Regions from separate parts of the Mesorhizobium sp. USDA 4775 genome, predicted to be linked through region 2. Evidence: riboswitches for the same ligand, from Rfam matches in the RefSeq annotation. Region 2 holds a riboswitch; each other region holds the start of a gene.
The links. A riboswitch is a leader RNA that binds a small molecule or an ion and turns the genes downstream of it on or off. The one in region 2 is predicted to bind cobalamin.
Positions count from the first base shown of each region.

Region 1 (7,272 bases), 540 kb from region 2:
TCGACTGCGCGACTTCGGTGGAACCAACGGTGACGGTGGAAACGACCGCGATCACGGCGGAGAACGCCAAGCAACTGATGGGGAAGTGAGGGCCGGAGAGCCCGGCACTGAACTTGATGCGCAAGGCCCCGGAAGGGGCCTTGTTCGTTTTGGGGGGGCCTGCCGAAGAATGGCAACTTCATGGCGCACTTCGGTCATTCGCGCGGCTATAGATTTCTACGCCACGCGTGGTTGAGCTGGCCTGGGTTTGACCACGGTGGCGAGTATGATGCCGGCGACAATGAAGGCCGCACCGACCAGATCGTAATCGTGCAATTCCTCGCCGAGCAGCAGATAGGCAAGCATGGCGACGAACACCGTCTGCAGGTAGAGCAGCATGCTCGCCCGACTCGCGCCGAGTGTTTCCACGCTCTTGTTGTAGAGATAGTACATCAAGGCGCCGCCGGGTCCTGCCAGATAGGCGAGCGCGAGAATGCTGTGGACGTCCATGGCGGAGCGTGCGTCGTTGAACAATTCCCACAAATGGAAAGGCAACGCGACCAGCGCACCGGCGCCGAGCAGCAGCACGACCATCGGCAGGAGTTCGATGCCGAATTTGGCACGGCGCAAAAGCACGGTGTAGAGGCCCCAGCAGAACGCGCTGCCGACGATCCACAACTCGCCGGCGTTGAACTCGAGTTGCAGCAGCGCCGTCAGGTTCCCGTGGGCAACGATGAAAATCATTCCGGCGAGCGCAACCAGCGCGCCAAGCGACTTCCACAGTCCGAGCGGTTCGCCAAGCACGAAACGCGCGAGCACCATCGTCATGACAGGCGAAAGCGCCATGATGATGCCGGCCGTGGTGGCGTTGGTGTCGTTGAGGCCATGGTAGATCATACCCTGGCATAGGGTGAGGCCGATCGCCCCCACGGCGACGACCTCCAAGGCGCGAGTTCGCAAAAGCCCAATCATGGCGTCGTGATGACGGTGCACAATCGGCAGTAGGATGGCGCAGGCAAGCGTCAGCCGCCAAAAGCAGAGCCCCAGGGCGGCATTTCAGGCGCCACCCATTTGGCCGCGATATAGACACCAGCCGAAAGCAGCCAGCACAGGATGGCGGCCGGATAGCCGGTCAAGGAGGATATGGGCCCGACCGCGGGTTGCGCGGCTTGATGCGCTATCGGCATTGCCTGCATGTCATGTCCTCCCCTTCGATGACGTCTGCCGACGGGGTAACATAGCCTGCGTCGTTGGGTCGTGCATCCGTTTTGAAGGGTGAGGTCGCGTACGCTTTTACTTTGGTATCGGGAGGTCGCGTGTCAGCTTTTCGCGTTGCATAGCCTGGCAGTGGCGGTTGGCAGTCGACCCAAATGTGACATTTAGTTCTGGTCGCGCTCCTGCCAGGATTTGGCATCCCGCCCCAACCGCTTACCTTGCGTTCAACTCCGCCATATAAGCATTCGAAATCCCGGGGGCGCCGCGAATGCTAGACAACTACAACCTCGACCGCTTCGGCGTGATCCACCAGATCGACGCCACGCCGATCACATACGACAAGCAATACATTTCCTATTACGAGGATCTGAGCGACCGGACCATCAAGCTCGGCTATCAGCGGCTTGGCTGGGTGCTGGGGATCACCGGTGAGATACCGCGGTCCGTGTTGGAGATTGGCTATGGCACCGGCACCTTCATTGAGGCCGCCAAGATTACCGGGGTTGCCGACTGTGCCGGCTGCGACATCACCAAATTTCCGCTGCCCGAGGGCGTCCGCTTTGTCGATTGGGACGAGGCGCTCGCCGGCTCGTGGGATCTCGTCGCCATGTTCGACGTGCTCGAGCACATTCCGGATCTGGGTTTCCTCGCCCGCCTTCAGACCCGCCACCTGGCCATCGCCGTCCCTTACTGCCGCTGGCGTGAACTCGGCGCCGATGGCGATGCATGGTTCCGGACGTGGCGCATGCGTCTGCCCAACGAGCACCTGCACCATTTCGACCGTGACTCGCTGGTGGCGCTTCTCGCGCACTACGGCTTCGAATGCGTGACGCTGAATTGCTTTGAAGACGGGATCAGACTGCGGCCAGGCGAAGCGGGTCCAAATATTCTGTCAGGCTTTTTTAGAAAGCTGTAGCGCCGGTTTCCCTCGGCGACCGCGGCCAGGTGTCATGCCTCCTGCCTGGTGACCGCTCGCGGCTGAAAACCGAGGTACCGCCGAAGATTTATTGCGCGAGGACAGGGGTTCACATCGTCGAGAAATATCGCTTCAACGTAATGTTATTACATATTCTACGAAGCGCAGCGACATCGCAAAAAACCCATTGCGATGCGATCGATGGAAATCTACGGTGGGTGCGTGATGGTCCCCGCGCCGAAAGGCAAGGGGTGAAAAGGGAACACGGTGAGACCCGCAGAGGTCGAGACCGTGGCTGCCCCCGCAACTGTAAGCGGTGAGCAAGATCCGACGTGCCACTGGCCGGCAAGGCTGGGAAGGCAGGATTGCGCTGAGACCCGCGAGCCAGGAGACCTGCCATCACCGAGTTGACCGGACGGGGTGTGCCGGGAGGAGACGTGGACGTCGGTCTTGTCGTCCGGCTCGCCAGCATCCTTCCGTCGCTAGTTTTGGAAAGTGACGGAAAGTTGGACGGCGCCATCGATCATCGCATCATCGTGTGCACGCTTTGCCGTGACATCCCGACCGGCATCAGGTCGGGCGAAAGCCTGTGTGCCGATCTGCGCTCCCGGCTCGCGGCCTGCCAGGAACCCACTGTGGCGCATGGCTTCACGATCGAAGGCGTCGAATGCATGGCGGGCTGTGCGCGGCCGCTGACCGTGGCCTTCCAGGCGCCAGGCAAGGCTTCCTATCTCTTCGGCTCCATCGACGCCGAGGCCGACGCCGGCGATCTCGTGCGATTTGCCAGGCTTTACGCCTCGCTCGCCGACGGCTGGTGCAATTCCGGACAGCGTCCGCCGCGGCTGGCGGGCAAGACGCTGGCTCGTATTCCCGGACCGGCCAAGTTTGAGGGCAACAGCCGATGACAACGCCGCTTCTCGAAGCCCGCGAACTCTGCGCGACGGCGAATGGCCGCGACCTGGTCCACGCCGTCAGCCTGTCGGTGGCCACAGGCGATCGCCTTGCCATCATCGGCCCCAATGGCGCCGGCAAGACCACGCTGCTGCGCATGCTGTCGGGCATGCTCAGGCCAAGTTCCGGCGAGGTGAAGTTTGGCGGGCGCCGTCTGGACCGTATCTCGACCGCCGAGCGGGCTCTGCATATCGCCGTCGTTGGCCAGACCGACCAGCCGGACCCGCGGCTGGCGGTGATCGACTATGTCGAGCTCGGCCGCGTCCCGCATGCCGGCCTGAGACGCAGGAGCGAGGAGCGCGACATCGTCGTCGACGCGTTGCGCCGGACCGGCCTGTTGCCGCTGCTTGGCCGCAGCATCGGCTCGCTGTCGGGCGGCGAACGCCAGCGCGCCCAGCTGGCGCGCGCCATCGCGCAGCAACCGAAGGTGCTGTTCCTCGACGAGCCGACCAACCATCTCGATCCGCGCGCCCGTGGCGAATTGCTCGAACTCGTTGCTGGCTTCGGCATGACAGTGATCGCGGTGCTGCACGATCTGACTTTGGTGGCGCCCTTCGCCACCAGGGTCGCGGTGATGAACGAAGCGCGGCTGCATGCGCTGGCCGCGCCGCGCGAGGCGCTGACCCAAAAGCTGATCCGCGAGATTTTCGGCGTCGACGTGTTTCGCCTGCGCCATCCGACCGAAGACCGCGAACTGACGGTCTTCGATGTTCCAAACCGCGCCGCGCCGCCATCCTGATCGAACCCATCCCTCATCCGACATTGTTCAACCAAGGAGCAAAATCCGTGAAACGTCTCATGCTGTCGCTCGTCTTCTCGCTGCTGGCTTCGTCAGCCTTCGCCTTCCCGGTCACCGTCGACAGCTGCGGCAAGCCGCTGACCTTCGACGCGCCGCCCAAACGCGCCGTCATCCATGATCTCAACATGGCCGAGATGGCCTTCGCGCTGAAGCTGCAGCCGTCGATCGTCGGCCTGACCGGCATCACCGGATGGTACAAGGTCGGCCCCGAATTCAAGGCCGAGCAGGGTTCTATTCCCGAACTGGCGCCCAAATACCCGACGCTGGAAAACCTTGTCGCCGTCGAGCCCGATTTCTTCTTCGCCGGCTGGTACTATGGCATGAAGCCGGGCGGCGACGTGACGCCAGACACGCTCGCCCCGCACGGCATCAAGACGCTGGTGCTGACCGAAAGCTGCGTCCATCTCGACAAGAACCGTCCGGCTGCCTCGATGGATCTGCTCTATGGCGATGTCGAAAAGCTGGGCAAGATCTTCGGCAAGGAGACCGAAGCCAAAAAACTTGTTGCCGGCTGGAAGGCGCAGCTCGCTGATATCACTGCCAAGGTCGGCGGCGCAAAGGGGACGCGGGTGTTCCTTTATGATTCAGGTGAGGACAAGCCGTTCACCGCCGGAAAATTCGCCATTCCGAGCGCCATGATCACGGCGGCGGGCGGCGACAACATCATGGCCGACATGGACACCAGCTGGGGCAACACGGATTGGGAAACCGTGGCGTCGCGCAATCCGCAATTCCTCATCCTGCTCGATTACCAGGATGGCGGCGGCTACAAGAAACTGCTCGACTTCCTCAAGGCGCACCCGGCGATGAAGGAGACGGACGCGGTCAAGAACGAGCGCTTCGTGGCGCTCCGCTATGCCGAACTGACGCCCGGCCCGGCAAACATCGAGGCGATCGGCAAGATCGCCAAGGCGATGCATCCGGAAGCGTTCTGATGCTTCTTGCCCCTGGGCATAAATCCGGTGCGCTTTCAGGGCACAAGGCGTTCGCGCTGGCGACAGTGGCGGGCACGGTAGCGGTCGTCGCCCTCGTGCTGCTGTCGATCGCCTATGGTTCGACACTGATCCCGCTGACCGACGTCATCGCCTCGCTTGGCCATGCCGTCGGATTGAACGAGCACCAGGTGTCGGGCCCGGTCGGCAAGATCGTCTTCGATCTCAGGCTGCCGCGCACGATCCTGGCGGTCTGTGTCGGCGGCGGCCTCGGCATAACAGGCGCCTTGCTGCAGACGGTGACCCGCAACGATCTTGCAGATCCCTTCCTGTTCGGCCTGTCGTCGGGGGCGGCGGCCGGTGCTGTTTCCGTCATCACCGTCTTTGGTGACAGTTTTGGCATCTGGACCTTGCCGGTCGCGGCCTTCACCGGCGGCATACTGGCCGCCTGCATCGTCCTGCTGCTGGTCGCGCGGGTGCGGGGGCAGGGGCCGGAACGGCTGATCCTCGCCGGCCTTGCCGTCTCCTTCCTGTTCACCGCCTTGACCAACTATCTGGTCTTTGCCGGCGACCAGCGCGCCGCCCATTCGGTGCTGTTCTGGACGATGGGTGGGCTCGGGCTGGCGCGCTGGGACAATGTCTGGCTGGGCGCATTGGGCGCCGGCACGATCGCGGCCTACGGGCTCTGGAACCATCGCAGGCTGGACGCCTTCCTGGCGGGTGAAAGTGCCGCCGAAAGCCTTGGCGTGCCGGTGGCGCGGATGCGCAGGACGACGTTTCTCGTCGCCGCCTTTTCGACGGCAATTCTTGTCTCGGTCGCCGGCGTCATCGGCTTTGTCGGGCTTATGATCCCGCATTTGTCGCGGCCGCTGGCCGGTCCCTTGCATCTGCGGCTGATCGCCAGCTGTGCGCTGTTCGGGGCGGTGCTGTTGCTGGCAAGCGATCTTCTGGCGCGAACCCTGCTGCCGCCGCAGGAACTGCCGATCGGCATCATCACCAGTTCGCTCGGCGCCTTCTTCGTCGTCACGCTGGTCGTGCGAAACCGGCTCTGACGGCTCAGAGCTTGCCGTCTCAGACTGTCCAGAAGTAGCGCACGATGTGAAAGAAGATCGGGGCAGCGAAGACCAGGCTGTCGGTACGGTCCATCATGCCGCCATGGCCTTCGATGAGATGGCCCCAATCCTTGACACCCTGGTCGCGCTTGATGGCCGAGGCGACCAGCCCACCCAGAAACCCCATCGAACAGACGACGAAGGCGACACACGCCGCCTGCAGGGGCGTGAATGGCGTCACGAACGACAGCAGAGCGCCGAGCAGGCTCGCCGATACCACTCCGCCGATCAGGCCCTCCCAGGTTTTCGACGGCGATACGGTCGGCGAAAACCGGTGTTTTCCGAACAGCTTGCCGAAGATGTATTGCAGCACGTCGCTGCCTTGCACGACTATGATCAGGAAGGCGATCAGCAGCAAATTGCGGCCTTCGAAGCCCGGCACGTCGAGCGTCAGCAGTGCTGGAACATGGCTGACGCAATAGACGGAGATCATCACCGCCCATTGCTGCGCGGCGATCCGCTCGAGAAAGCGTTCGGTGTCTCCATGCAACGCGGTGATGGCTGGCATCAGCAGGAAGCAGTAGACCGGAATGAAGATGACGAACAGCCCGTACCAGGCGGTCCAGACCAGCCAGTACTGAAACGGGATGATGATGCCGAACATGCCGAGCAGCACCCAATGGTCGCTCCGGCTCGTGTGCGTCAGCGTCACGAATTCGCGCAGCGAGGCGAAGGAAATCAGCGCGAACAGGATGGTCAGGCCGTACCGGCCGAAGAAGAAGGCGACCGTCATCAGCGCGACCATCACCCACCAGGCATTGATGCGTTGGGTGAGATTGACCAGAGTCGAACTGAGTGGTTTCGGCGCCCGTGCCGAAAGTATAGCGGCCACGATGCTGGCGGTCGTCAGCACCGCCAGCAGGCCGATGATCAGGATCGAGATGTCGTGGCGCATCAATCGTCTCGTTCGGGACGCGGGTTGAGCGCCAGAAGCGTGGCGTGGGCTCGGTCGAGAAAGGCGCGCCGCTCTTCGCCGGGGGCCACCGCCACCGGCGCGCCGAAGACGACGCGGCACAAAAGCGGGACCGGCAGGAACTGGCCCTTGGGCAATACGCGCGACATGTTCTCGATCCAGCACGGGATCAGCTCGACCTGAGGCCGTGCCATCGACAAATTGTAGAGCCCGGAGCGGAAAGGCAGCAGCGGCTCATCCGTCATGTTGCGGGTGCCTTCGGGAAACAGGATCAGCGAGTGTCCCTGGTCGAGAACCGACAGCATGATCTCGATCGGGTTTTCTTCGGGCTTCGTCCATTGCCGGTTGATGAGCACGGATGACAGCATGTCTTCTGCGATGAAGCGGCGCAGCCGCGATTTTCCCCAATATTCGCCGGCAGCCACGGCATGGGTGATCGCGCGCTCCTTTTCGTT
Region 1 is NZ_JBSSFM010000001.1:3,313,721-3,320,992, forward strand. Features, by position in the region: gene ACVILI_RS16075 (substrate-binding domain-containing protein) at 1-89, shown strand, start outside; partial or broken gene ACVILI_RS16080 (DMT family transporter) at 217-1,175, opposite strand; gene ACVILI_RS16085 (class I SAM-dependent methyltransferase) at 1,496-2,110, shown strand; cobalamin riboswitch at 2,320-2,525, shown strand; gene ACVILI_RS16090 (DUF1636 family protein) at 2,548-3,015, shown strand; gene ACVILI_RS16095 (ABC transporter ATP-binding protein) at 3,012-3,800, shown strand; gene ACVILI_RS16100 (ABC transporter substrate-binding protein) at 3,848-4,795, shown strand; gene ACVILI_RS16105 (FecCD family ABC transporter permease) at 4,795-5,844, shown strand; gene ACVILI_RS16110 (phosphatidate cytidylyltransferase) at 5,864-6,799, opposite strand; gene ACVILI_RS16115 (lysophospholipid acyltransferase family protein) at 6,799-7,272, opposite strand, start outside.
Region 1: linked by a shared signal. The riboswitch ahead of ACVILI_RS16090 (DUF1636 family protein) and the one ahead of bluB (5,6-dimethylbenzimidazole synthase) in region 2 are both predicted to bind cobalamin.

Region 2 (7,272 bases):
CCCGACCAGCCGCCGCCTGGCGGTCGGCAGAGCGCGGCGCACCTCGAAGCCGCCAATGTCCTTGGCATTCGGGATGACCATCAGTTCGATCTGGTCGCTGGCAAAGGCGTCGCCGGCTTCAGGGTCTTTTCCGGGAAAGAAGCTCATGGGCTCTCCTTGTCAGCGGTCGAGGACCGCTCTGGCCGCATCAGGCAAAGCGGATCGCCGCTTTTGCCCGCAGTTTGGCCGCCACCTCTTCGCGGTTGCGCGGGTGCTGATTGGTTTCGAGCGAATCGAGAAGTTCGCGCGCCGATGCCGCAATGGCTTCGACGGCGTGATCGAACGCATGCTGGTTCTGTTTCGAGGGCCGTGTCGTTCCGCTCAGCTTGCGAACGAACTGAAGGGCCGCGTCGCGCACTTCGTCATTGGTTGCCGGCGGGTCAAAATTGAACAGGGTCTTGATGTTTCTGCACATCGCTTCCGTATCTCCTCTTGTCCTGGAGCCGTTTCAATCGGGACGAGCTTAATCCTCAACCTTGATCGTGTCCAAAAACCGGTAAGGCTACTCCGCGCCTCAATCCGCGTCGAGCGGCTCGGTTCCGACCGGCTTGCCGTCGCGCGACAGCCTGATCTTCTCGACCTTGTCTTCGGCGGCCTTCAGCAGCCGGTCGCAATGCGCCTTCAGCGCCTCGCCGCGCTCGTAGATCTTGATCGACTGGTCGAGCGGCACGTCGCCACGCTCCAGATCATCGACGATCTTCTCCAACGCGTCGAGTGCCTGTTCGAAGCTCATCGCCTTGACGTCTTCGTTGGTTTCACCAGCCATCATTCATCCTTTCATCAGTCGCCCGACATGGGCGGCGACCGAAAATGCCAGTCCCTGCAGATCGTAGCCGCCCTCGAGCAGGCTGACGAGCCGGTTGCCGCTGTGGCGCGCGGCGCGCTGCATCAACTGGCCGGTCGCCCAGTCGAAATCGTCCTCGGTCAGATTGATCTCGGCCAGCGGATCGCGGTGATGCGCGTCGAAACCGGCCGAAATGATGATCAGATCGGGCGCGAAATTGTCGAGCGACGGCAGCACCCGCGACAGGAAGGCATCGCGAAACACCTCACTGCCGGTCTGCGGCGCCAAGGGTGCATTGACGATGTTGCCGGCGCCGGTCTCGGTCTTCGCGCCAGTGCCGGGATAAAGCGGCATCTGGTGCGTCGAGCAATAGAGAACCGAGGGATCGTCCCAGAAAATATCCTGCGTGCCGTTGCCGTGATGGACATCCCAGTCGACGACGGCGACACGCTCGGCGCCATGCTTCTTCTGCGCATAGCGCGCCGCAATCGCCGCCGTGTTGAAGAAGCAGAAGCCCATTGCGGTGGTCTTTTCGGCATGGTGGCCGGGCGGCCTTGCGGCGACGAAGACATTGTCGGCGCGGCCTGCAAAGACGTCGTCAACAGCGGCGTTGGCCGCGCCGATCGCGGCGATCACCGCCTGCCAGCTCTTCGGGCTGGCGGTGGTGTCGGCATCGATGCGGGCAATACCCTCTTCGGGAATGGCGGCACGCACACGGGCGACGAAATCGGCGGGATGGGCGTAGAGGATGGTGGCCTCGTCGCCCTCCGGCGCTTTGACACGATCGAGCGCGGCAAAAGCCTCGTCGTCGAGCACGCGCTCGATGGCGCGCAGGCGGTCCGGCCGCTCGGGGTGACCGGGCGGTGTGATGTGTTCGAGGAAGATCGGATGCGTGTAGAGACGGGTTGTCATGCTCCCTATCTAGTGCCCCGGCGCCGCGATGGCCATGCATTGCAGCTTGATGGCTGGGGAAAATCGCGCCTGCGTCCATTGGCGTCGCTGCGGGGATTGGCGCGGCCGAGCCTTCGGCGTAAGGTCGCCGCTACTGCCTGGTGCCCGTCGCAAGCGGGAGAATCGGGAACACGGTTGAATTCCGTGGCGTGCCCAACGCTGTGAGGGGGACCGCGCCGGTAAATGCCACTGTCGATGACGGGAAGGCACCGGACGCGGGTTGATCCCAAGCCAGAAGACCGGCCTGGCAGGCATCGTCATCCGCATGGTCAGGCGGACGGCATCGGAGCGACGTGCGTCCGCTTGGATGCACAAAGTGCGCTCTGACGGTGTGGAGCTATTGCAATCGCAAGGGGACGAGCGATGCCGGAACACATGACCGCTGCTATGGGTGATGGATTTGACCAGATGGCGCGCGACGCGGTTTACCGCGCCATGTTCACGCGGCGCGACGTGCGCAGCCATTTTCTGCCCACCGGGCTCGACGACGCGGTGCTGGCGCGGCTTCTGCTTGCCGCCCACCATGCACCGTCGGTCGGCTTCATGCAGCCGTGGAATTTCATCGTCATCCGCGACGCCGCGCGACGGGCTGATGTGCGCGACCTGTTCCTGGCCGCGCGCGAGCAGGAATTGCCTGAAATCGAAGTGGAAAGACAGGCGCTCTACCGCAAGCTCAAGCTTGAAGGCATCTGCGAAAGCGCCCTCAACATCTGCATCACCTGCGACCGCGAGCGCTCAAAAAACTCGCCGCTGGGACGTTGGCACAATCCGGAGATGGATCTCTACAGCACGGTCTGCGCGGTGCAGAATTTCTGGCTGGCCGCGCGTGCCGAAGGCGTCGGCGTCGGCTGGGTCAGCATCATCGAGCCGCAAGCGTTGAAGAGCCTGCTGTCCATTCCCGAGCACGTGACGCCGATCGCATATCTCTGCGTCGGCCGGGTTTCCGAGTTCGCATCCAAACCGGACCTGGAAACGCATGGCTGGGGCCGGCGGCTGCCGCTGCCCGATCTGATCATGAGCGAGACTTTTTGCGGGCAAGGAGAGACGCCACTCAAGTCAGCGGTGGCGCACCTCAACACGGTTGCTGCTGCGCAGGCGAATCCCGCCGATCAGTGCGTCGCGCCGGCCGTGCCCCAGCGCGAGCCGCCAAAGGAGGCCAGCGCCTTGTCCTTCAACTCTCGGAACTTCGACGACGCCTCGGCCAGCCGGGCATCCCAGGCCGGATCAGGCACCTGGCCGGCGATGGTCTTGAAATAGACCTGCATCAGGCAGGCGATGGCGAAGGGCTCGATGAAGGCCGCCTTGAAGGCCCAGGCAAAGACGATGGCGAGCACGAAAGCCCAGCCGGCGAGTTGCCCTGGCATGAGGAAAAGAATGGCGGCGGCCGGGGCCAGCATCAGCAGGAAGATGACGAAGGAGACACCCCACATGATGACCGCCAGCCAGACGGCGTTCTTGATCATGGTCTTGCCGTTCTGGGCGTAGAGCACCACGCCTTGCCGAGCGGTTTCGAACGGTGAGGACGAATTGATGCGGATGTTGTAGCCGAGGATGATCTCGTCGACATAGGTGAGTGACAGGCGGATCACCGTGTTGATGAAGGAGACCAGGCCGCTCAGCCCCGGAATGGGCAGGAAGGCGGCGATGCCGCCGAGCAGGCCGGTGATGGCGCGGATGGCGCCCTTGACCAGCTGGTCGACGACGAAAAGGATGTTGGCCTCGGCGAAGCGCTCGGTCACGACCTGCCTGGCATAGGCGATCTGGTTCTGGCCGTCGGGAACATCCCGGCCATCAATCAGATGGACCATCACGGCGATATGGCCGGCCTTGACGACATAGAGGATGTATTCGCGGATCCAATAGACGGCGATCGAAACCACGCCGAAGCCGACCACCCCGCCCCACAGGGCAAAGGACATCGGCCCGTCAGGATCGGTGGAGATATGGCCGACGCCATAGCCGACGGAAGCGCCGGTGCCGGTCGCCATGATGTAGGCCAGCGTGATGCCGAAATAGACGATCATGCGGAAGACAATGAAAGGCCAGGTCCGCACCATGATGGACACCGACATGCCGATATCGAAATCCCACATGCCCGAATCTCCCCTCAGAGATGGCTGGAAAGGATGCGCTCACCCCGAGGATTGTCAATCATGAGCGGTGGACAGCGGTGCGCCCAACGAGGATTTAGTTCTGTTGCGAACCCGGTTTTCTGAGCAGTCCCTCGAGCAGTTGCTTGAACGCCGCAACCACTATCTTCGACGTCGCTTCGGGGTCGTTAGAATTGGCGATCCGCTGCGCCGCCTGGCCGCTCGCCCCGTTGATCAGCCGTGCGGCGGTCTCGGGGTCGACGCCCGGGACGACCACCCCCTCCCCTTGCAGCGCGGTCAGATGATCGGTCATTGAGCCGACGCAGGCATTGGCATTCGACCATTGCGCCGGATCGCCCAAGACGGCCGGACCGTCGCGGAACATGATGCGCTGGATTTCCGGCTCCAGCGCCATTTCGATATAGGTCGTGCATTCGTCGACGAAATGCTGCCAGCGGGTCGGCGCTCTCGACGCCACCTCATTCACCCGGGCCGCCATCTCGCCGTCGATTTCGGCGATAACCGCCTCCAGCAGTCCCTTCTTGTCGCCGAAATGGTGATAGAGGGCGCCGCGCGTCAGCCCGGCCGATGCCGTGAAATCATCCATCGACGCCTCGGCATATCCGATCGTGCCAAAGGCCTGGCGGGCCGCGGCAATCAGCTTGGCGCGCGTTTCGGCGATCATTTCCTTGCGGGGTCTGTGCATTTCCGTCTGGCCCTATTCACATACGTTCCGTATGCCAATTGACATACGTCGCGTATGCTCTATCTAATCCTCATACGCTTCGTATGTAATTGTCGAACCGCCCTTTGTCGAGGAACCCCATGCAAAACCCCTATTCAGAAATCTTCCGCGCCCCTGGAGCGAGGGGCTTTGCGGCCGCCGGCTTCATGGCGCGCCTGCCGATCGCCATGGCGCCGATCGGCATCGTGGCAATGCTGTCGCAGACGCGTGGCGAATACTGGTTGGCGGGTGCCGTCTCGGCGACATTCGCTCTGGCCAACGCATTCCTGGCGCCGCAAATATCAAGACTGGTCGATCGCCTTGGCCAGACGCGGATCGTCGTGCCCACGACAATCATCTCCGTGCTCGCCTTCATCACTCTCATTGCGGCCGCCAATCAGGACTGGCCGGTTTGGACGCTGTTCGTGTCGGCGCTGCTGGCGGCGGCCATGCCCAGTATGCCTGCCATGGTGCGCGCGCGCTGGACGGAGCTTTTCCGGGGCCGGCCCGAGATGAACACCGCTTTCGCCTTCGAATCGGCGGCGGATGAACTGGTCTACATCGCCGGCGCATCGCTGTCGGTCGGCCTCAGCGCCGCCCTGTTTCCGGAAGCGGGCATGCTGGCGAGCACACTGTTCCTCGCCTTGGGGTCGACCGCGTTCATCCTGCAGAGATCGACCGAGCCGCAAGTGCGCCCGGTGGACCACGGCTCGAGCGGCTCGGCGATCCGCCTGCGGCCAGTGCAGATCATCACCTTTGCCCTGATCTTCATTGGCGCCACCTTCGCGACGACGGAAGTGAGCACGGTGGCCATCACAAAAGAGCTCGGCCAGCCCGGCGCCGCCAGCCTCGTCATCGGCGTCTACGCGCTGGGGTCGTTCGTGCTCGGCATCATTGTCGGCGCGCTCAACCTGAAGGGTCCACTGCAACGCCAGCTTGCCATCGCGGTCGCCCTGGTCACGCTCGGCACGCTACTGCCGCTCACCGCCAGCAGCGTGCCGCTTCTGGCGTTGACCGTCTTCATCAGCGGCGTGGCGATCTCGCCGACCTTCATCACGGCCTTCGGCCTGATCGAACGGCATGTGCCGGAAGCGATGCTGACCGAAGGCATCACCTGGGTGACCACCGGGATCGGCATCGGCATGGCGCTGGGCTCCTTCGCCGCCGGCGCCGTGGTGGATGCGTTCGGCGCCCAGAACGGGTTCTGGGTCTCGGTGGCATCAGGCACGATTGCGCTCGCCACCGTGCTGCTCGGCCAGCGCATCCTTGCCACGCAAAAATGCGAGCTGGACGGATGCGAAGCAGCCGCCGTTCCGGCCGAGTGACAGGCAGGATAAGTTGAGATTCAGGTCAGGCCGACCTGACCCGAATATCGATATATTCTAGAGGATCTCGGTCTTGGCGATGTGGATGCCAAACCCTTCGAGGCCGACATAATGACGCTCGCGCGAGGCGATCAGGTTGATCGAGGAAATGCCGAGATCCTTCAGGATCTGCGCGCCGAGACCGATTTCACGCCATTCGTTTTCGCGGCGGCGCGCCTCTTCGTGATCCTCGCGGTCGCCGCTCAGCGGACGCTTGCGCTCCTGGTGCGCGACGCCGACGGAGCCCTCTCTGAGATAGACGATGACGCCGCGCTTGCGCTCGCCCATCGCTTTCATGATGCCGTCCAGGCGATGGCTGGTGCCGAAGACATCGGTCACCACATCCTCGGAATGCAGCCGCACCGGCACGTCCTCGCCATCGCGTATATCGCCAAAAACGACAGCGACGTGATGCATCGTGTCCCAGGGCAGCGTGTAGGTGAAGACCTGCGCCTTGCCGCCAAGCGTGTCGATATCGGAGCAGGCGACACGCTCGACCAGCGTTTCCTTGCGCTGGCGGTAGGCGATGAGGTCGGCGACCGACACCTGCTTCAGGCCGTGCTCTTCGGCGAAAGCCTGCACTTGCGGGCCGCGCTTGACGGTGCCGTCGTCGTTGACCAGTTCGGAAATGACGCCGATCGGCGGCAGGCCGGCGAGCTTGCAGAGATCGACCGCCGCTTCGGTATGACCCGAACGCATCAGGACGCCGCCTTCGCGGGCGATCAGCGGAAAGATGTGGCCGGGGCGGACGAAATCGGAGGCGCCGACATTGCCGTTGGCAAGGTTGCGCACGGTCAGCGTGCGGTCTTCGGCCGAAATCCCTGTCGTCGTGCCATGCTTGAAATCGACGCTGACGGTGAAGGCGGTGGTGTGGGCGGAATCATTGTCGGCGACCATCGGCTGCAGGTTGAGCCGCTTGGCTTCCTCACGCGGCATCGGCGTGCAGACGATGCCCGAGGTGTTGCGCACGATAAAGGCCATCTTTTCCGGCGTGCAGTGAACGGCGGCGACGATCAGGTCACCCTCGTTCTCGCGCCCGTCATCATCCATGACGACGACGATCTCGCCGCGTTCGAATGCGCGGATGGCTTCGACAATCTTCTTCTGATCGTAAGGCATGGGATGCTCGCTTCGCTCGCAGGGATTCGGCAGTAGGCAGAAGGGAAGAAAAAGGCTGTTTCGGGCGGCCTACTGCCTATTCCCTACTGCCTATTCCCTTCCCCGTCTGTCCCCTGTGCCGCAGATAGTGATCGGCAATCGCGCAGGCAACCATTGCCTCGCCGATCGGCACGGCGCGGATGCCGACGCAGGGGTCGTGCC
Region 2 is NZ_JBSSFM010000001.1:2,772,005-2,779,276, reverse strand. Features, by position in the region: partial or broken gene ACVILI_RS13295 (pirin family protein) at 1-147, opposite strand, end outside; gene ACVILI_RS13290 (DUF2277 domain-containing protein) at 188-454, opposite strand; gene ACVILI_RS13285 (exodeoxyribonuclease VII small subunit) at 554-805, opposite strand; gene ACVILI_RS13280 (histone deacetylase family protein) at 809-1,735, opposite strand; cobalamin riboswitch at 1,857-2,036, shown strand; partial or broken gene bluB (5,6-dimethylbenzimidazole synthase) at 2,138-2,716, shown strand; gene ACVILI_RS13270 (hypothetical protein) at 2,884-3,867, opposite strand; gene ACVILI_RS13265 (TetR/AcrR family transcriptional regulator) at 3,962-4,570, opposite strand; gene ACVILI_RS13260 (MFS transporter) at 4,690-5,913, shown strand; gene ribB (3,4-dihydroxy-2-butanone-4-phosphate synthase) at 5,971-7,071, opposite strand; gene aroC (chorismate synthase) at 7,148-7,272, opposite strand, start outside.

Region 3 (7,272 bases), 1.5 Mb from region 2:
AGCGCTTCGGCACGGTGCTGGAAAATGTCGTGCTCGACGCCGACGGCGTGCCGGACTTCAACGATGGTCGCCTTACCGAAAACACACGCTGCGCCTACCCGCTCGACTTCATCCCCAATGCCTCGAAGACCGGGCGCGCCAGTCATCCCAAGAACATCATCATGCTGACCGCCGACGCTTTCGGCGTGATGCCGCCGATCGCGCGGCTGACCCCGGCGCAGGCGATGTACCATTTCCTCTCCGGCTATACGGCCAAGGTGGCCGGAACCGAAAAGGGCGTCACCGAACCCGAAGCGACGTTTTCGACCTGCTTCGGCGCCCCGTTCATGCCGCGCCACCCCTCGGAATACGGCAATCTGCTGCGCGAGCTCATTGCCAGCCACGGCGCCGATTGCTGGCTGGTCAACACCGGCTGGACCGGTGGCGCCTACGGCACCGGCAAGCGCATGCCGATCAAGGCGACGCGCGCTCTGCTGACCGCCGCGCTCGACGGCTCGCTGAAGACAGCCGAATTCCGCACCGACGCCAATTTCGGCTTCGAGGTGCCGGTAGCGGTGCCTGGCGTCGACGGCGCCATTCTCGATCCGCGCTCGACCTGGGTCGACAAGCCTGCCTATGACCGCCAGGCGGCAAGACTGGTCGGCATGTTCGCCGTCAACTTCGAGAAATTCGAGCCGCATGTCGATGCAACCGTGATGGGGGCGGCGCCTCGCATGCAGGAAGCGGCGGAGTAAGAGCCCGGATCGCTTGGCATCGTAGCCGCGCAGTACCATCGAAGGCCCGGTTTCGATCGGGCCTTTTCTTTTGTCCGCCGCCGCGCCATGACTGCGGCATGCCGATCGATGACAATATCATCATATCAGACGAAGCCGTGATCCATCCCGGTGACCTGCACGAGGATTTCATCCGCTCGTCGGGGCCGGGTGGTCAGAACGTCAACAAGGTGGCAACCGCCGTGCAACTGCGCTTCGACGCGGCCAGCGCGGCCGGCCTGTCGGAACGCGTGCGTGCCCGCACGATCAAGCTTGCCGGCCAGCGCGCCACCAAGGACGGCGTCATCGTCATCGAGGCCGGGCGCTTCCGCACCCAGGAGCAGAACCGGGCGGATGCCAGAGCGAGGCTCACGGCGCTTGTCGCCAAGGCCGCCGAACCGCCGCCGCCACCCCGCAAGAAGACGCGCCCCTCGAAAGGCGCGGTGGAGCGGCGGCTGAAGAGCAAGGCTGGACGCGGCACGATCAAGAAGCTGCGCGGCCGGGTGGAAAACGACTAAGCACCACACCAGCCGCGTGCATAAAACGGCTTTCCATTTCGCACCGCAGATGCGAGGTTTCGCCATTGCCACAGCAAGGGAGACCAGAGATGGGCATGTTCGATTTCGTCAAGAGCGTCGGCAAGAAACTGGGCATCGGCGGCGACGAGGAAGCCGCACCCACGGCCGACACGCTCAAGAAGGAGCTCGATTCACACAAGCTCGGCACCGATGGCGTGCAGGTCGTCGTGCAGGGCGACACGGCGGTGCTGAAGGGCGTGGTCAAGGACCAGTCGATCTTTGAAAAGGCGGTCATCGCCGTCGGCAACACGCTGGGCGTCTCCAAGGTGCAGGCCGACGAATTGCAGGTCGCGCCGGACGCCGGCAAGGCAGCTGCCCCGGCCAAGGAACCGACCTTCTACACCGTCCAGAAGGGCGATAACCTCTGGAAGATCGCCGAGAAAAGCTACGGCAAGGGCCAGGGCGCCAAGAACACCGCCATCTTCGAGGCCAACAGGCCGATGCTGACCCACCCGGACAAAATCTATCCGGGCCAGGTGCTGCGCATCCCCTGATTCGGCTGCCAGGCAGTCTCGAAACGGCTTAATCAAGCGCCGCGCATCCGAAAGGACGCGCGGCGTTTTCGATTTTGCCAGTTGCGCTTCAGCGAGGCCGTGATGGTGCGGCCCTGACCCAGATAGCAATAGCCGCAGCAGTGCAATCGGCGACGGCTTTCGGGTCGCTGTTTTCCGTTGATGGTGGCATCTTGCGGGCTCGAACCATCTCAAGGTGCGCTATTCCATGCTCGTTCTGCCCAACGGCGTCCGCCACATGCCGGCCTATCTCTCCCGCGCTGTTCAGGAGGCGCTGGTCGAAGAGGTGAGAGGCATCATCCAGCAGGCGCCGCTGTTCGTCCCTGCCATGCCGCGCACCGGCAAGGAGATGAGCGTGCGCATGACCAACTGCGGCCCGCTCGGCTGGGTCACCGACAAGGAGCGCGGCTATCGCTACCAGCCGACGCATCCGCTGACAGGAGAGCCATGGCCGCCGATCCCGGAGGGCCTGCTCGAGCTGTGGCGGCAGGTGTCGGGCTATCCGAATCCGCCGGAGGCCTGTCTTATCAATTTCTACACGGCCGACGCGAAGATGGGCCTGCACCAGGACCGCGACGAGGCCGATTTCTCGGCGCCAGTCGTCTCCGTCTCGCTGGGCGACGATTGCCTGTTCCGGGTCGGCCAGACGACGCGCGACGGCGCCACCAAATCGTTCAGGCTGAAGAGCGGCGACGTCGTCGTGCTTGGCGGCGAGGGCCGTCTCGCCTTCCACGGCGTCGACCGCATCTATCCCTCGACCTCGGCGCTGCTCAAGAACGGCGGCAGGATCAATCTGACGCTGCGGCGGGTAACGAAGCCGCACGAGAACGCCTTATAAGCCGCTCCCGAGGCACGTCCCTATCAAGGCCGCAAGGGTCCTGGAAACAACAGCCGCAACTGCCTGGCAAGGCTGCGGTGCCGGGGCCGGCCGACGCTGTCACGCCTCGATTTCGAGAGCCGAAAGCGGCTTCGAGCAGCAGGCGAGGATGAAGCCGTCATCGATCTCGTGATCGAGGATGCCGCCATTGTGGCTCATCTCGACGGCGCCGGAGACTTTCTTCACCTTGCAGGTTCCGCACAGGCCGAATTCGCAGGCCGCTGGGATCCGCACGCCCGAGGAGCGCGCCGTCTGCAGCACGGTCTGGCCGGCGACGCACTCGGCATCGACATCCGAAAGCGCGAAGCGGATCGGTGTGGCCTCTACGGGAACGGCGATGCCGTCTTCCCCGGGCGACGCGAACGGCGCCGGGACTTCCTCCACCGCGGGGGCGGCAAAGCTCTCCTGGTGGTATTTCGTCATGTCGAAGCCGGCGGCTTCAAGCATGCCGCGCACGGCGCGCATGAAAGGATCCGGACCGCAGCAGAAGATCTCGCGTTCGCGGAAATCGGGCGCCAGCAGCGGCAGCCGGATCGCGTCGATGCGGCCCATATGGCCGTACCAGCCCTCGCGGCTCGACCGCTCCTCGATCATGAAGCCGAGCGACAGGCCCGGCATATGGCCGCCGAGCAGTTCGAGCTCCTTGCGGAAGATGATCTCTTCCGGGCGACGCGCGCAGTTGACGAAGCCGACATCGGTCCATGGCGCGCAATCGTTCAGCCAGCGCAGCATCGACATCATCGGCGTCACGCCGGAGCCGGCCGAGATGAACAGATATTTGGCCGCCGGATGGCTGTGCAGCGAAAAATCGCCGCTCGGCCCATAGGCCTTGACGTGCGAACCGGGCACCAGGTGATCGAACATCCAGCGTGTGCCGATGCTGCCGGCCTGCGCCTTCACCGTCACCGCGATCGAGAACGGCCGCGACGGCGACGACGACAGCGTATAGGTGCGCATCAGCGGTCCGTCCGGCGTCGGCAGTTCCAGCGTCACGAACTGGCCCGGCTTGTAGCGGAACCAGGTCTGGTTGTCGGAGCGGAAGGTGAAGGTCTTGACGTCAGGCGCCTCGTCGCTGACGCCGATCACTTCCAGCACCTGCAGCCTGTCGTTCCAGGGCGCCATCTGGTCGAGATGGCGATAGAGGCCAAGATCCGTCATCGCGTTCATCCCCAAACCCCTCAGGCGACACTGCGCAGGGCCGGCCGGCCATCGTCGGCAAGGCGCGGACCGATGAAGCGGGCGTACCAGTCGACAAACTGGATCACGCCGCCCTCATGCAGCTCCGAATAGGGGCCGGGTTCATAGGCCGGCGACTGGATGCCGAAGGCGTTTTCCTCGACGATGCGGCGATCCTGGTCGTTGGTCTCGGTCCAGACATGGGTGAGTTCGGCAAGATCGTAGTCGACACCCTCGACCGCATCCTTGTGAACCAGCCATTTGGTCGTCACCGCGGTTTCCGTGGCGCTGATCGGCAGCACGCGGAAGGTGACGGCGTGGTCGCCCAGAATGTGGTTCCACGTCGTCGGATAGTGATAGAGCAGCAAGGAACCGATGCGGTCGGCGGAGACGCTGTCGGACAGGTTCTTCTTCACCGCCCGCTTGCCGGTCATCGTGTAGCTGACCGCATCGCGCAGCAGCGGCGCGCGGGTGGCGCGGTATTGCCCAGCCGGATCGATGCGGAACTTGCTCGGCAGGCCGGCCGCTTCGCATTTGGCCCAGTGTGCCAGCATCTCCGGATCGCTGTCGGCGCCTTGCACGCCGGTCACCGTCGGGGCTTCCGGGAAGGTTTTGCACAGCTCCGGGTGATTGCCGGCGCAGTGGTAGCACTCGCGGTTGTTTTCCCAGACGAGCTTCCAGTTGCCCTTCTCGACGATCGTGCTCTCGAAGGCGATCTTGGCTTCGCTGAGCCGGTGCGGCTTGAGATAGGGTTCGATCATCGCCCGCATCGGCGAGAAGTCGGCGGGTTCCTTGGCCAGGCAGATGAAGATATAGCCGGCCACGCTTTCGCAGGCGACCGGCTTCAGGCCGAACTGGCTCTTGTCGAAACCGTCGGCCATCTGGCGGGCAAACAGCAGCCTTCCGTCCAGCTCATAGGTCCATTGGTGATAAGGGCAGACCAGCTTGGCGGCCATGCCCTTGTCGGTGTTGCAGACCCGGCTACCGCGGTGGCGGCAGGAATTGTGGAAAGCGTTGATCTTGCCCTGCTGATCGCGCACCAGCACGACCGGATAGTCGCCGATCTGCACGGTGATGAAGCTGCCGGGCTTGGGCAGTTCGCAATCATGGCCGACGAACAGCCAGTCGCGATACCAGATCAGCTCCATGTCGAGCTTGAAGAAATTGGGATCGGTATAGAAGGGCTGCTCGAGCGAGAAGCCCTCTCTGCGGCTGTTCAAGAGCCTCAGCATATCGTTGCGCGCATCCATGCCCTGTCCTCATACTTAAAGGACTGAACTGGTGGTGATTGAGGAAGGATGAGACGCAGGCCGGCGAAAGCCGGGCGCGCGCCATCCGCCTCTTGACCGCCCACCGCGATCAGTCGAGTTCAAAAATCTCGGGCTGGTTTCCGGGCTCTGGAGTGTCCTTGCGGACGGTCGCGACACCTTCCCAGGCTTTCGCCCAGTGGTCTCCCGTTGCGACTTGAACTCCATCACCGTTGCGGGGGCAGCGCCGGATTTTGACCGGCTTCCCAATTCTCCGCCCCGTCGTCACGAAGCGGCACCTGAGATGACATGATCTAATCACGACGGCGTTTGCGACATCGGCATGAAAGCGACATCGCATCCATGCGGCGCGACACGCATGCGCAACGATCTGGGCGCGGACAGCGGTCACGAAAATCGTCTTCGCCGTTAGCTGTACTGGCTGTCAAAATCGACCCGGAACAGGGGCAAAAAAGGTTAACGGTTTCGAAAAGTGACTATTAGCGGATTCTAAAATCGAACCGAACGGTTCGTTTCTGTTGACGGTGCGTGCAGGACGGTGTGAACACTGGACCTCCGATACAGTCTGTGATCTTGCGGCTGGCTTTTATTAAGTGATTGATATTAAGAAGAAAAATTTATGGCGAGGAAACCTCTGGCACAATTTCAAGTGGTGGATTCTTGGTCCACACGGAACAACTTCGTGATTGGAAACGGCGATCTGGCTTTCCCACATCGGGGCTGTCCGAACGACGCGATTTCAATCCCAAGACACGCCGCTAGACGGACGGAAAAAAATACTGGAGTACTAAAAATGAAAAAGACTGTTCTCACTGCCGCCGCCCTTCTGGCCATTTCCGGCAGCGCCTTCGCTGGTAGCGACCACTACGGTTCGAATGCCGCCGCAGCCACGACTGTCGACAGCTCGTACACCGCTTCGACCAAGAAGTCGGAACCGGCTGCTCAGACGCCTGCCCAGGGCGCAGATCACAACCTCTTCGGCAATAACTAACAACGGGTCCCGGCTAATGGCGGGCTTTTCGCCCGCCGCTCTGGCCGATCTTGAGAAACTCAGGAGACTAACATGAACAAGTTCATCCTTGCTGCCGCCGCCGTCCTGGCCATTTCCGGCAGTGCCTTCGCTGGCAGCGATAACTACGGTTCCAACGGTGCCAACCAGCCGGCCGCTGCGGTCGACCATTCCTACACGGCTTCGGTCGACAAGTCGGCTCCGGCCACCCAGGTGCCTGCTCAGCAGGGCGCTGACCGCAACCTCTTCGGCAAGTAATGCCGGTTCACGGAAATGGCGGCGATGCCGGCCATTCCCGTGAAATCCAGAAATTCAGGAGACTAACATGAACAAGCTCATCCTTGCTGCCGCCGCCGTTCTGGCCATCTCCGGCAGCGCTTTCGCGGGCAGCGACAACTATGGCTCCAATGGCGCCAACCAGCCCGCCGCAACTTCGGTCGACAACTCGCGTACGGCTTCGATCCGCGAGAGCGGCTCGCCCGTCTACAAGCTGCTCAATTCGTCGGGCGACGTGCAGAAGTCCGCTCCTCAGGGCAGCGACCGGAACCTCTTCGGCCGTTAACAGCCGAAGCTGATCTCCAAAAAAAGAGCGGCGGGCCTGGCCCGCCGCTCTTTTTTGTTGCCTTGACCCAGCAGGACCGGCGGCCTCAAGCCGCTTTTGCTTCCGGCTTTTGCAGCGCGAAGGAATGTCCGTCCGCATCGAAGATATGCAGGTCCTCGGCACCGGCGCTCAGCCGCAATGTCGAACCGCGCTTGACCTCGACATTGCCGGGCAGCTTGGTCACCAGGGGCAGGTCGGCGCGGCCGATATCGACATAGACCAGCTGGACCTCGCCGAGCTGCTCGACATAGTCGACCGTTCCCTCGAACAGATAGTCCGCGCCGCTGGCAATCATCAGGTCTTCCGGCCGCACGCCGAAACTGACCGCCGCGCCCTTTGCCGAGGCCGGCGTCGTGATCGGCACCGTCGCCTTGCGGCCGCCGACATGGTTGACGACGGTCGGGTTGCCGGTCTTGTCGATGGTTGCCGGCAGGATGTTCATGGCCGGCGAGCCGATGAACTGGGCGACGAACAGATTGCCGGGTTTCTTGTAAAGGTC
Region 3 is NZ_JBSSFM010000001.1:1,311,656-1,318,927, forward strand. Features, by position in the region: gene ACVILI_RS06625 (phosphoenolpyruvate carboxykinase) at 1-734, shown strand, start outside; gene arfB (alternative ribosome rescue aminoacyl-tRNA hydrolase ArfB) at 833-1,270, shown strand; gene lysM (peptidoglycan-binding protein LysM) at 1,360-1,824, shown strand; gene ACVILI_RS06640 (alpha-ketoglutarate-dependent dioxygenase AlkB family protein) at 2,051-2,680, shown strand; gene ACVILI_RS06645 (hybrid-cluster NAD(P)-dependent oxidoreductase) at 2,780-3,877, opposite strand; gene ACVILI_RS06650 (aromatic ring-hydroxylating oxygenase subunit alpha) at 3,898-5,145, opposite strand; cobalamin riboswitch at 5,260-5,460, opposite strand; gene ACVILI_RS06655 (DUF680 domain-containing protein) at 5,957-6,154, shown strand; gene ACVILI_RS06660 (DUF680 domain-containing protein) at 6,227-6,430, shown strand; gene ACVILI_RS06665 (DUF680 domain-containing protein) at 6,498-6,734, shown strand; gene ACVILI_RS06670 (ABC transporter ATP-binding protein) at 6,820-7,272, opposite strand, start outside.
Region 3: linked by a shared signal. The riboswitch ahead of ACVILI_RS06650 (aromatic ring-hydroxylating oxygenase subunit alpha) and the one ahead of bluB (5,6-dimethylbenzimidazole synthase) in region 2 are both predicted to bind cobalamin.

Region 4 (7,272 bases), 1.9 Mb from region 2:
TGCATGGGCACCGCTAGCCCATGATCTTCAGCTCGAACGGTGTGCCTTCGAACGCGTCGGCGCCGCGCCCGATCGACTGGATCGCCTCGATCATCCGGCCATTGCGCTCCAGCAGCGCGTCGGCCACGGCAATGAGCCGCGGATTGGGCGTCGCCGAGGGCGACAGCGCCCGCAACGTCTGGGCCAGTTCGGCTTCGTCGCGTTTCGGCGACAGTGCGGCGGCGATGATGTAGGCCGAAGCGGTCGAGCGGCTGATGCCGGCATAGCAATGCACGACCATGGGCTTCGCCCGATCCCAGCGGCGGGCGAAATCGAGCACGTCGCGGACATGCTCCTCGCCCGGCATGGTCATGCCGTCCTGCGCCACCACAATGTCGTGCATGACCAGATGCAGATGGTTTTCCCGGGCGATCGAGGCCGGTCGCACCACCTCGGTTCCGGCGGCGAGCAGCGACAGCATGCGGTCGGCGCCGGTCCTTGCCACCGTTTCCTCGACCTTTGCCAGCGAGCAGACATGGATCATTGTTTCGAGCCCTTCGATTGATCCTCGCGCCGCGACGCCCATTCGGCAAGAGCGGATTCGAGCCGCTGCCATTCCACCTCGCTCCCCGGCAGGCCGGCCCGCAACACAAACGGCCGGTCGTTGAAGTGGCGAAGCAGAATGCCCCTCTCGCCAAGCGCCGAAAACAGGCAGGCGGCATCCGGAAGGCTGATATAGCGGAACAGCGTGGTACCGCCCGCTACAGGCACGCCGAAACGGCCGAAGAGTGCGTCGAGCCGCGCCGCACCCTCGGCAAGTGATGCCCGCATTGCGTCCTGCCAGCCAATATCGGCAAGCGCGCGAATGCCGTATTCCAGCGCTGGGCCAGCGACGGCCCATGGCCCGAATTGCATTTCCAGCCGTTCGACGGTCGCGCTATCGGAAAGCGCGAAGCCAAGCCGCAGGCCGGCTAGCCCAAAGAATTTGCCGAACGAGCGCAGCACGACGAGGCCGCCTTGATCTGCATCTCCGGCGAGGCTGTGTTGGCGTGGGCCGACATCCATGAACGCCTCGTCGACGACCAGCAGCCCGCCTCTGGCGCGCAGCCCGGCGGCCAGTCCCAGCAGCCGGTCGCGCTCGATGACGCGCCCATCCGGGTTGTTCGGATTGACGATGACGGCAAGGTCCGTTTGCGCCAGCGCCGCAAAATCGCTGACTTCGCTCACCTGATGCCCCGCGATCGCCGCTGCGCGCGCATGTTCGGCATAGGTCGGCCCCAGCACCAGAGCCTTGCGGGGCCTGACCAGCGATGCCACGCGCGGCAGCAGGATCTGCGTGCCGGGCGCCGCGACGACATTGGCCGGCGACGGCGCGCCATAAGTGCTGGCCGCGATCTCCATCAGCTCACACGCCCGTGCCGCTTCCGGCAATCGCCACAGCGAGGTGGCGGGCAGGTCGAAAAGCGGGTAGGAGTGCGGGTTGATACCGGTCGAAAGGTCGACGAAAGGCAGAGGAGCGTTGGGGAAAAGCGCCCTCGCCCTGCCAAGACTCCCACCATGGTCCACCGCTCCATCAAGAAGCTTCATGTCTGTCCTGATCGCTTTCCTGTCACTGGCCGTCGAATTTGTCCTGGGTTACCCGGACTGGCTCTTCCGCGCCATCGGCCATCCGGTGACGTGGTTCGGCAGGCTGATATCCTTTCTCGACTTGAGGCTCAACCGCGCCACTGATCCCGACGCGTTGCGTCGCCAGCGTGGCATCCAGGCGCTGCTGATCATCGTGCTGGTGCCGGCGATGATCGGCCTTTGCGTGCAGCTTGTCCTGCTCTGGTTCGTACCCCTGGGGTTTTTCATCGCCGCGCTTCTGGCGACATCGCTGCTGTCGCAGAGGAGCCTCTACGAACATGTCGAGGCCGTGGCTGACTCGCTCGAATCGGGCGGCCTCGCAATGGGCCGTGTCGCCGTCTCGCGCATCGTCGGCCGCGATCCCGAAGCGCTCGACCGTGCCGCCGTCTGCCGCGCGGCGATCGAGAGCCTGGCCGAGAATTTTTCCGACGGCATCGTCGCCCCCGCCTTCTGGACAGGTGTTGGCGGGCTCGCCGGCGGCGCTGCCTACAAGGCCGCCAACACCGCCGATTCGATGATCGGCCACCGCACCCCCCGCCACGAGGCTTTCGGCTGGGCGGCGGCGCGCTTCGACGACTGGATCAACCTGCCGGCATCGCGGCTGACGGCGCTGCTGATCGTGCTGGCGGCTTTCCTGGTCAAGGACGCCGATCCCCGCAATGCCTGGCAGGCTGTGCGGCGCGATGCCAAAAAGCACCGCTCTCCCAATGCCGGCTGGCCGGAAGCAGCCATGGCCGGCGCGCTTGGCCTGGCGCTTGCAGGCCCGCGCAGCTATGGCGGCATCGTGGTCGACGACGTCTTCATGGGCGAAGGCGGCCTCCGCGACGTCGACAGCGGCGACATCAGGCGGGCGCTGAAACTCTACCGCGTCGCCGATTATTTGCTGATCGCGTTGTTCGCCGTGGTTTCGGTCATCGCCGTTCTTGCGTTCTAGAACTCGATCCCCTGCTGCGCCTTCACGCCTGCCGAGAAGTGGTGTTTGGTCACGCCCATCTCGGTGACCAGATCGGCCGCCTCGACCAGCGCCGGCTTGGCGTTGCGGCCGGTGACGACGACATGCAGGCCCTCGCGGCGCGCCTTCAGCGCCGCAACCACCTTGTCGAGATCGAGATAATCGTAGCGCAGGGCGATGTTGAGCTCGTCGAGCACGACAAAGCTGATCGAGGGATCGGCGATCAACTCCAGTGCCTTGGCCCAGGCGGCCTCGGCGGCGGCGATGTCGCGCTTCAGATCCTGCGTCTCCCAGGTAAAGCCCTCGCCCATCGCATGCCAGACGACGCGGTCGCCGAAAGCGGCAAACGCATCCTTCTCGCCGGTGTGCCACTTGCCCTTGATGAACTGGACGACGCCGACGCGCTTGCCATAGCCGAGCATCCGCAGCGCCAGGCCGAAGGCGGCCGTGGTCTTGCCCTTGCCCGGACCGGTGTTGACGATCAGCAGTCCCTTTTCGACCGTCTTGCTCGCCACCTCGGCATCCTGCACCGCCTTGCGCTTGGCCATCTTGGCGCGATGGCGCTCTTCGTCCCGGTCCTCGGTGGGCTTGTTGTCGATGTCGGTCATGTCACTTCACCTTGAGCGGTAGCCCCGCCACCATCAGCAGCACCGTATCGGCGATCGCCGCGACCTGCTGGTTGAGCCGGCCGGCGTCATCGCGAAAACGGCGCGCCAGGGCATTGTCCGGCACGATGCCTTGCCCGACTTCGTTGGAGACCACGAACCAGGGGCCGCGCGGCCGCGACAGCACATCCGCCAGCCGCCGGCACTCGGCGCCGACATCGTGATCGGCCAGCATGTGATTGGTCAGCCACAGCGTCAGGCAGTCGATGAGCACCGGCTGGTTGTCCGGCAAGGCCTCGAGCGCGCCGGCAAGGTCGAGCGGCGCGTCGATGGTCGTCCAGCCTTCGCCGCGCCGCGAGCGGTGCAGCGCGATGCGCTCGCGCATTTCGTCGTCATAGGCTTGCGCGGTGGCAATATAGGTCCACGGTGACGGCAACGCCGTCGCCAGGATTTCGGCATGCGCGCTCTTGCCGGAGCGCGCACCGCCGATCATGAAGGTCAGCTTGTTGCGATCAGGCAAAGCTGTCGCGCAGGCTGGTCGCCGTGCCAGTGAAGCGTCCGCGCACCACGCCGACGACGGCGCCGAGGACCAGCCAGAACACCAGATTGGTCAGCGTCACCGCCACCACGAACTGGTGGTGCAGGCCCTCCGGGATCGGCGTCTCGAAGCTGTCGGGCTGCGGCGCGCCGACAATGTGCGGAGCAACGATCAGCGCCACGGCAAGGATGGCCAGCGGTAGCGACTTGCGGAATGCGATCAGGCCGAGCCCGATAGCGGTCGCGATCACGGTTGCCACCCACCAGATCTGGCGCTGCGTCAGGTCGGCGGCCGGCATGGCCGGCAGTTCCGGAGGCAGGCCGAGACCGGGCGCCAGTGTGAAGATGGCAAAGCCGGCCAGACCCCAGAACACGCCCTGGCGCCAATTGCCGATGCCGCCGGCGAATTCCGAAACCGCGACCAGGATCAGCGCGAAGCCTATGCCGGTGACGACATTGGACACCACGTTGAAGGCAAAGCGCTCGAAGCCGTCGGCCGGTGCCCAGCCTTCGTCTTCGGCCGGAGCGGCGGCTGCGGCCGGTGCCGGGGTCGCGGCGCTCATCGAATTTGCCGCCGGTGCGGCCGAACTCATCGCGTTGCCACTGGCGGCCCCAGTCGGCGCCGCGGCATGGTCATGGCTATAGCCGCCTTCGGCCTGTTCGTAGACTTCCGCCTTGAGGATCAGCGGTACGGTGGCATAGGCCTGCATGCAGGCAAGAACGACGCCGGCCACGAGCCCTGCGATCGCCGCGATGAACACGACGTTGCGAAACAGATTCATGATGTCAGATCCTCGTCAGTGGCAGGGAAACGCCATCGAATGCCGGTTGTCATGACCGGCATTGTGGACCGCTTCGATATGCGAGAAGCCGACAAAGCCGACGATGAAGGTGCCGAGCAGTGCGGCGAGCGCCAGCTGCATGAAGCGCGACTGCGAGGAGACGGAGGCGCCGAGGGAGACGGAAGCGGTATTCATATCTTGTCCTTTCACCCTCCACCCGAGGGCCTGTCAGTTTTGCCGTCGTCGGCAGGTCTCCTGGCTCACGGATCAGCGCCCTTCCCCACCTTCCCGAAGACGAACCTTCAGTGGCATATGGAGAGGACTACCGCACACAGTTGCGGGGGCAGCCACGGCATTGGGCAAGAATTTCGCCCGCACCGCATTCCCTCTTGGCTCCAAAACGGAACCGACGACTGCATGACTATAGGGAAAATCGCGACACGCGGCAAACCAAATTCCGCCGGCAAACAGCGCGATTGCGCCATGCCGTTTCCAGGCACGAGAATTGACAATTCTTCCTGCCGGGTGTCGGCTGGCCGCTTCACAGGAAGCCAGCCATGCAGCCCACTGCCAGCGAGCGCGCCCCTTACAATGGCCTGACCCAGGCCGAACCGACCCTGCCCTCATCGGCCTATTGGGATGGTGAGAAGTACCAGCGCGACCTCGATGCCATTTGGTACAAGAACTGGCTGCTCATCTGCCGCGAGGCCGATCTGGCCCAGCCGCTGGCCTTCCGCCGATTCCGCATCGGCACGCAGGACATCGTCGTGCTGCGCGACGACACCGGCGCGCTGCGCGCCTTCCACAACACCTGCCGCCACCGCGGCTCGCAGCTTTGCCAGGAGAGCGAGGGCCGGCTGAAGGCGCGACTGATCACTTGCCCCTACCACGCCTGGTCCTATTCGCTGCGCGGCGACCTCGTGCGCGTGCCGTCGAAATCCTTGCCCGATGGCTTCGACAAGGCCGACCATCCGCTCTACCGCGTCGCGCTCTCGGTGTGGCGCGGTTTCGTGTTCATCAATCTGCAGGAGGATGCGGCGGGCTCAGCGCAGGCATCCTTCGACCCGGCCTCCGGCAATCTCGGCAACTGGCCGCTGGAAACGCTGGTATCAGGCCATGTGCTGCGCAAGGTAACGCACTGCAACTGGAAGATCTTTTGGGAAAACTTCAACGAGTGCCTGCACTGCCCGGGCGTCCACAAGGACCTCTCGCGGCTGGTGCCGATCTATGGCCGCGGCCTGATGAGCCGGCACGACGATCCCGAATGGACGCGCCATGCCGACAATGACGCACCGGAATTTTCCGGCGGCCTGCGCGCCGGCGCCGAGACCTGGTCGCGCGACGGCCAGGTGCACGGGCCGGTCTTCTCCGGATTGACGCCAGCCGAACGCGCCGCCGGCCAGACCTACGCCACCAGCCTGCCCTCGATGTTCATCGTCGGTCATGTCGACTATGTCAGGACCGTACGCCTGGTGCCGCTCGGCCCGGAAGAGACCGAACTTGTCGCCGAGTGGCTGTTCGCGCCCGAGGCGCTGGCCGCGACCGATATCGACAACATCGTCGCCTTCGGCACACAGGTGCTGGAAGAGGACGCCGCCATCTGCGAGGTCAACCAGAGGGGCCTGCGCTCGATGCGCCACCAGGCCGGCGTGCTCATGCCCGAGGAGTATGAACTGCACCGCTTCCACAACTGGGTGCGCGAGCAGCATGCGGCACTTTCACCGTGATCCTCACAGAGACTTCGGCAGGTAACGCCAGGTCACGAACCCGCAAACCGCCGCCAGCAGGCCGAGCGTGACGAACACCGAGCCCAGTCCGAAGAAGGCCAGCACCACCGAATAGACCAGCGGCGGCGTCAGCTCGGAAAAATCGAGATAGGTGCGGTAGACCGCCGCCATCTGCGCCCGCTCATAGGAGCGCACCGAACGCATGAAGGCGGTCGAGCCCAACGCATCGAGCGCTATGGTGAAAAAGGCGCCGCACAACAGGAAGGCGCCGGTGAGCAGCGGCACGGTTTCGCCGACCGTGCCCGCCGCCAGAAGCATCGCCGACATGGCGAAATAGGCAAATGTCATGGTGCGCCGGCCGCCAAAGCGTTTTCCGGCCTTGCCCCAGAAGATCGCCATGAACAAAAGCGCGTTGCCGGCCGAAACCAGCAGACCGCCGGCCAGCTTGCCCTCGCCGGTGATCACCATGAACAGTGGCCCATAGACGAAGAACGTCGTCCAGAAGCAGGAGCGACCGAAGGCGATCAGCCAGGCAAGCCTCAATCTGGGCTGCGCGACGAAGCGGCCGATATTGGCGAGCGGATTGGCCGGCCGTGTCTTGCCGGGCCGGATCGACGGGTTGTCGCCCAGCCGATAGGTCCAGAACAGTGCGAGCAGGGCCAGCGCGAACACCGCCACCGCACCATGCGCGGCGTAGATGCCGAATCGCGTGTAGAGGAAGATGCCGAGCGTCGGCCCACCGGTCCAGGCGAGCATCGACCACGCCATGCGCAGCGATTCGGCCTGCATGAAGTCGGTCTTGCGGATGTGGTCCATGATGTAGAGATTGAGCGTGATCGAAAGTGCACTGGCGCCCATCACCCGGCACAGCATGCCCGCCAATTGCCCGGCCAGCGTATGGGTGACGAAGAACAGCGAGCCGATGGCGAGCAGGCAGGCGCCCGCGGTGTAGACCCAGCGCCGGGCAAAACGGCGGATCAGCATCGGCATGAACAGGGTCACCGACAGGCCGAGCAGCGCCACGATGGTGTAGAGGATCGAGACGATCTGCTCGTTGTGCAGGA
Region 4 is NZ_JBSSFM010000001.1:4,629,534-4,636,805, forward strand. Features, by position in the region: gene ACVILI_RS22640 (tyrosine phosphatase family protein) at 14-523, opposite strand; gene cobD (threonine-phosphate decarboxylase CobD) at 520-1,566, opposite strand; gene cbiB (adenosylcobinamide-phosphate synthase CbiB) at 1,565-2,539, shown strand; gene cobO (cob(I)yrinic acid a,c-diamide adenosyltransferase) at 2,536-3,165, opposite strand; gene cobU (bifunctional adenosylcobinamide kinase/adenosylcobinamide-phosphate guanylyltransferase) at 3,167-3,682, opposite strand; gene ACVILI_RS22665 (CbtA family protein) at 3,675-4,481, opposite strand; gene ACVILI_RS22670 (CbtB domain-containing protein) at 4,497-4,676, opposite strand; cobalamin riboswitch at 4,710-4,907, opposite strand; gene ACVILI_RS22675 (aromatic ring-hydroxylating oxygenase subunit alpha) at 5,039-6,208, shown strand; gene ACVILI_RS22680 (MFS transporter) at 6,212-7,272, opposite strand, start outside.
Region 4: linked by a shared signal. The riboswitch ahead of ACVILI_RS22670 (CbtB domain-containing protein) and the one ahead of bluB (5,6-dimethylbenzimidazole synthase) in region 2 are both predicted to bind cobalamin.